One region of the Eubacterium sp. CAG:161 genome, then DNA from elsewhere that is predicted to be linked to it. Evidence: riboswitches for the same ligand, from Rfam matches in the RefSeq annotation. Region 1 holds a riboswitch; the other holds the start of a gene.

Region 1 (3,428 bases):
AATTGTGGATATAATTATCGCACTTATTCTTTGTCCACCAACCATATTGGTTACAATACTTGTTGCCATAGGCAATCTGATTTGGGACAGAGGCCCGATTTTCTATACACAGCCAAGACTTACAAAGGATGGTAAGGTGTTTAAAATATTAAAGTTCAGAAGCATGAAGGTTGATTCTGAAAAGGATGGCGCCAGACTTGCAGCAAAGAATGACAACCGCATAACAAAGGTAGGAAAGGTTCTTCGTGCTACACATTTAGATGAATTACCTCAGGTGTTTAACATTCTGATAGGTCAGATGTCAGTTGTGGGTCCAAGACCGGAGAGACCGGAGATTGCTGCTGAATATGAAGAAGAAATTCCTGAATTTAGATTCAGATTAAAGGTAAAGGCTGGTCTTACCGGATATGCACAGGTTTATGGTAAGTATAATACGACACCATATGACAAGCTAAAGCTTGACATGTATTATATTCAGCATTACAAAATGTGGATGGATATACAGCTGATTTTAATGACTTTCAAGATTATGTTCATGAAGGACAATACAGAAGGTGTTGATGAAAATCAGAAAACAGCCAGCATTCATGAAAAAGAAAAAAATCATAAAGATTAAAATATACAAGAGCTATTCCCTTAGAAATTAATGGGATGGCTCTTGTTTTTGTATACTATAAAGCCTGTAACATAAATCCCCAATATTCCATCATATTATTAATTAACAACCATTTAAGAGGTAAATTTATGCTTAATTATATATGGGCATTTATGATTATTATTGGTGTGGTATATGGACTTTTGACAGGAAACATAGAACAGGTGGGAAACGGTGCCATTGAGTCAGCGGAGGAATCGGTTAAGCTGTGTATTACAATGCTGGGGATAATGAGCATGTGGATGGGATTTATGGAAGTGGCACAAAAAAGCGGACTTATAGCAAAGGCTGAAAAAATGTTAGAGCCGGCAATAAAGTGGATGTTTCCGGAACTTCCCGTTAATCACAAAGCACGAACCCACATTACAACCAATATAATAGCAAATATTCTTGGACTGGGGTGGGCAGCAACCCCGGCAGGTCTTAAGGCAATGGAGGAACTTGCAGCAGACCCGGTACCTCAAAAGGGGCGGATAATTCCCGGTCACATTTCCACAAATGAAATGTGTACATTTCTGGTACTTAACATATCATCACTTCAATTAATTCCCGTAAATATGATTGCATACAGAAGCCAATACGGCTCTGCTAATCCCGCATCAATTGTAGCACCAGCAATACTCGCCACAACCATAAGCACAGTGGTGGGAATTATTTTTTGCAAAATAATGTGTAAATGTACCTTAAAGGGAAAAGTAAATTGACAGGAAATAGGGGGGTGTTATAGAATAGGAACGTAAAAAATACATGGAATAACTGTGGTCTGAAGAAAATCCAATACAGATTATGTAAGGGAAAATTTTCAGTTTAAGGGAGGTCCGGTGAAAATCCGGCACAGTCTTTCTCTACTGTAATAGGGACGAAAAAAGCATTATGCCACGGATAAAACCGGAAGGCGCTTTTAGTAGGTTGAACTAAAGTCAGGATATGTCAACACAGTTGTCCGGATTTCGCAGGCAAGGCGAAGAAGGAGGAACAAATGAATAAGATAACAAGGAAATTTTTTGCCATTTTACTTTCATGTATGTTGGTAGTGGCAGGAGTGGCAACGCCGGCTAAAACAACAGATAATACTGTTATTGCTGCTGAGAATGTTGCAAAAACAGGAACTGTAACAATGACTGTTGAGCGAATTACCATAGGTCAGGGATATCTTGTAAGCCCGGTTCAGGTAGAAATCCAGAATGGAGATACAGTAGATACTGTATTTAAGAGAGTTATGGATGCAAAGGGATTTAAGTACGATGACAATGGATACCTTGCAAGCATTGAAAATGCAGATACAGGCAAGATAAACATTCCGGCAGAAATATCTGCAATGCCTGACACAACAGTTTGGGGCAATCCAAATCCTGTTAAAGCACCAACTAACACAGCAAATGATGGAAACTCATACGCAAACAAAGGCCTTGGAAGTTCTTCATATCATACAATGGCAGGCTGGATGTTTACCATAAATAATGTATTTTCTAATGAAGGAGCAGCTTCAACACCTGTTAAAGACGGTGACGTTATCAGATGGCAGTTCTCAGTATATGGTTACGGTGCAGATATTGGAAGCGACACAGAAAGCTATACAGGAATTAAGAAAGTAACCTTTGCTAACAAGGATGAACTTATAAAGGAAGCAGCAACTCTTGTAAATAACAAGACAATGATGAAGGATGCTGATGTAAAGGTAGAATATAACAAAGCAATTAAAGTTCTTGAAAAGTACAATCCTTCAGAGACAGAGGTTAAGAATGAATTAACAAAGCTTAAGAATGTTCAGAAGGATTTTGTAAAGAAAACAACTGTTAAAAAGGCTTCTGTTAAGGGAATTAAGAATGTTAAGGGACTTAAGGCAAAAGTCGCTGTTAAGAAAATCAAAGGTGTTACAGGATACCAGTACAAATATTCTAACAATAAGAAATTCAAAAAGGCGGTAGTTAAGTCTACAAAGAAGAGCACCTTAACAACTAAGAAATTTAAAAAGAATCAGAAATGTTATGTAACAGTTCGTGCTTACAAGAAGGTTAATGGTATTAAATACTATGGAAGATGGAGCAAGGTTAAAGCTGTTAAAATCAAAAAATAAATTATAAAAACATATTAGAATCAGACTTAAATATCGGAAGGAAGTTTAATAAAGTTCCTTCCGATAAACTTTATTATGAAATTAAATTCATGAAATTATGTAAACCAAGGTGAAAAGATGAAATATTATTTAAAAAAGGCAATATTGTTTGTTTTAATTGCTGTATTAAGTTTAATGATTATAGGGTGTGGAAAAAAAGGAACCCCGGATAACAGTGGAAAGAAATGCACAATAATGGTGGAATGTTCCAAAATTTTTGATAATCAGGACAAGCTTGATAAGGCAGTTAAGGATTATATTCCAAAAGATGGAATTATTTTAAAGAAAAAAGAAGTTAGTTTTAATGAAGGGGAAAATGTTTATGACGTTTTAAAAAGAGAACTTAAAAATGAAAATATATTAATGGAAGCATCTTTTACCACAGGAACTGCATATATAGAGGGAATTAATAATATTTACGAATTTTCCTGTGGGGAGCTGTCAGGATGGATGTATTGCGTAAATGGAGAATACCCAAATGTGGGGTGTAGCGATTACAAAATAAAGGATGGAGACAACATTGAGTGGCATTACACCTGTGATTTAGGAGAGGATTTAAAAAATTGACAGATGAATTTTCAAGATTTCACCCGGTGGTGAACATAATCTTTTATATGGTGGTTTTAATAATCACAATGTTTCAAATGCAGCAGGTAA
Region 2 (3,428 bases), on a different contig from region 1:
TACAGATGTATCGCTGCTTTCAACCTTGAAATCGTAATACTTACCATCAAGACCTAACTTTTTAGGGATAACTAACTGTATGTCATCTTTCACATTACTTAAATCAATATCTCCACCTGTAGTGAAATTTGAAAGATTATCTTTATATGTGTCAACCTTTTCCTGTAATGCCTTTGTCTGCTCTAATACTTCGTTATATGCTAAAACTTTAACAGGTATTTCACGTTTAATGGTTTCAGTAACCTGATCTTCACCTGAATTATATCTGCCAAATGTAAATTCAGCTGTTATAACAACATTTTGATCCTCTGATTTTCTATTTACCTTTGCTGTATAGTACATGTTAGTAAAGTCACTGTCCCATTCAGCAGAGTTACTAATTGAAATTACACTGCTATCTGAGGATGTATACTTTACTTTTACCCATTTAACATTTTTATCTGAGCCATTGTGACTGACATTTGGATTAGCAGGAAGCATTAAGTTTTCTGTTACACTTTGTAAATCTTCGTTTTTGTCTAAAATCTGATTATCAATGTATTCATCCCTTACTGCTTCAAGGTCTTTTTTTACCTTGTCTAAATCCCAATAGAAATTAACACATCTTGGTGCATATTCCACTGTAACATTATTTAATGTTAAATTAAATGTAACATCTGCCTGTCCCATATATCTGTATGCATATCCGGCATCAAATAAATTAATGTAAAAATAATGTATTGTTCCATCTTCATCAATGTATGTTGCACCATCAGAAAATCTGTTTTCAACATTCTTTATTGATACTTTTATGCCTTTATTGGCGTAAGCTTCTTTGGATTCAATGAGATTTGATAAATATGTGTTAATATTTTTGTCTGTATCAAATTTCGGAGAAATAACTCCTGATGGAAGTTCATTTACAAGTGCATCAAGGGTTGCCTTATCTTCCACATCAGTGTTTGTAGCCTTAATCTGCCATTTTAAAACAGGATAACCATTATTTATGCTGCTGTCTGTTGCAAATGCTTCTCCTAAATCAGATGCAATACCTTTTAATTCATCTGATGATAATTTTGTAACATCAGGTTCATCTGCATCAGAAATTTTAAAGCCATAAACATTTGAATTTATCCCTTCAAGATAATAGCATTTTTCAAAAGAAACATAGGCATTAATATATCCTATAGCTGCACCATTTTGAGTTTTTTCCGTAACCGCACCGGTTGTATAACTGTTTTTTACTGTTGATACATTGTTTGTGGTACCATATCCATAACCGACTAATCCACCTGAATATATTGTTCTGGTTGCTGTTGTAGTAACACTTCCTGTGTTATAGCAGTTTTCAATTGATGTGTATGTTTTAATTTCACCTGTTATACCTGCAACTCTCGCTCCACCGGTAATGTCACCTACATTATAACTGTTTGTAATGGTTGTATTTTCAGAATATCCTGTGATTCCGGCAATGTTTTTCGCATTTTTGTTTGTAACATTTATAGTTGCTTCGTTACCACAATTTGTAATGGTTGTATTAACTGCTTTAGCCACAATACCTGCATCAAATCCAAGAGTTGATGTAACATTTCCCTTAACTACAAGGTTTTTAATTGTGGCACCATTAGTCTGACCGATTAATCCCTGATAAGTTTTCTGAGCGTTAATATCTAATGTTACGCTATGTCCGTCACCATCAATTGTTCCCGTAAAAGCATCAGGTAAAGTATTATCACCTTGACCTATTGTTTCAGTAACATTTTCAATGTCGCTAGTAAGAATGTAATTTCCATCTAATGGATATTCAGCATCCTTGCCGATTTTGGCCCACTGAGTGGCGTCTGATATTTCAATTACATTTGATGTATCATCAGCTTTGGTGTAAGTTATACTTACATTTGAAAATGCCAGTGCCATGGTAAGAGCAATTGAAATAACCTTTTTGGTTGTGTTGTTTCGTCTCATTTTCGTTCTCCTTCAATTAGTAAAATAGTAAGAGTAACACGAAAAAAGCCCTAAAGCGTATGCTCTAGGGGTGCGATAAATCTTATATATGCAAAATAAAGGCATCAAAATAAAGCCTTTTTGCAATAGAAGCCCTTTATCAATTCCCCGTGATATAACTCCAAACTCTATGCAGGTCTCCTGGCTTACACATCATCACTTTTATTTACCTTCCCGGTTGCCCAGTGGCGATTAAAAATCATACATGAATAACATGCCGCATAAATATGCGAATAAAAATTCCGTGCTTACAGTGGCGGGACCGTGCAGGATTTCCACCTGCTTCCCTCTTAGCTGATTTTTACATCAGAACATAAAGTCCATATGATATTTTTTAACATCACGGGTAATTTTAGCATTGTGTAATTAGATTGTCAACTAACGTAAAAATATGCTAAAATATACTTATGCTAGTAATAAGAGATAAAGCAAATATAAAAATTGACTACCCGGTTTCAACGATTGCAAATCCTGATAAAACAATATTTTTTGATATTGAAACAACGGGATTTTCAAGAAAATACTGTAATGTTTATTTAATAGGCTGTATGTATTTTTCTAATAATGAATTAATGTATGCCCAGTGGCTGGCTGAGAATTTTAATGATGAGGCAAATGTTCTTATGGCGTTCCACAAATTTTTAAAGGGATTTAACACCATTATTCATTTTAATGGAAATGCTTTTGATATTCCTTTTGTTAAAGAAAGAGGTGAGAAATACAACTTAGACTTTGATTTTGACAGATTTAACAGCATAGATATTTATAAACCTCTGTCGAAATTAAATCATATATTAAATCTGGAAAACCAAAAGCAGAAAACCTTTGAAAAAGCATTAAACATAAAACGTACTGATCCTTTTTCAGGTGGGGATTTAGTAGAGGTCTTTAAGCATTATGTAGAATCAAAAGATGAGAGGCTTATTTTCCCCCTTCTGCTACATAATCGTGAAGATGTTATTAATATGGGAAAATTAATATCCCTTTTATCTGTAAAAGATGTGTTTGATGGGAAATTTCATATTCAGGAATATTACATTAACGAATATACAAATGTTGAAGGGGACATAGAAAAAGAATTAAGAATTAATATTTCATTTGAAAACAGGATTCCACTAAAAATGATATATAACAAAGATTATCTTCATTTTTCTGCCATAGATGATAGAGGATATATAACCGTTAAAATCATAAATGGAACCTTTAAGTATTTTTTCTCCAATCCGAAGGATTACTTTTATCTGCCTTTAGAGGATAAAGCAATTCATAAAAGTATTGCTTCTTTTGTGGATAAAAACTACAGAAAACAGGCGTCAGCTTCTACATGTTACGAGAAATTTTCAGGGGAGTTTTTACCGGTGTATTCTTTAGATAATGATTGTTTTCCACAGGTTTTAAGAGAGGATTACAAATCTAAAACAGGAGTCATCAAACCTTCAGTTTTA

What was found. Region 1 has a riboswitch for cobalamin ahead of Q5O30_RS09655 (DUF4430 domain-containing protein). Riboswitches for the same ligand answer to the same signal wherever they lie in the genome.
Region 2: another riboswitch for cobalamin. It lies ahead of Q5O30_RS06750 (pyrrolo-quinoline quinone); the one in region 1 lies ahead of Q5O30_RS09655 (DUF4430 domain-containing protein).

What each region holds. Positions count from the first base shown of each region.
Region 1 covers NZ_HF991873.1:115,311-118,738, reverse strand. The annotation lists gene Q5O30_RS09665 (exopolysaccharide biosynthesis polyprenyl glycosylphosphotransferase) at 1-616, shown strand, start outside; gene Q5O30_RS09660 (nucleoside recognition domain-containing protein) at 745-1,359, shown strand; cobalamin riboswitch at 1,420-1,605, shown strand; gene Q5O30_RS09655 (DUF4430 domain-containing protein) at 1,635-2,732, shown strand; gene Q5O30_RS09650 (DUF4430 domain-containing protein) at 2,850-3,338, shown strand; gene Q5O30_RS09645 (energy-coupling factor transporter transmembrane component T) at 3,365-3,428, shown strand, end outside.
Region 2 covers NZ_HF991871.1:39,622-43,049, reverse strand. The annotation lists gene Q5O30_RS06750 (pyrrolo-quinoline quinone) at 1-1,944, opposite strand, end outside; cobalamin riboswitch at 2,097-2,315, opposite strand; gene Q5O30_RS06745 (ribonuclease H-like domain-containing protein) at 2,391-3,428, shown strand, end outside.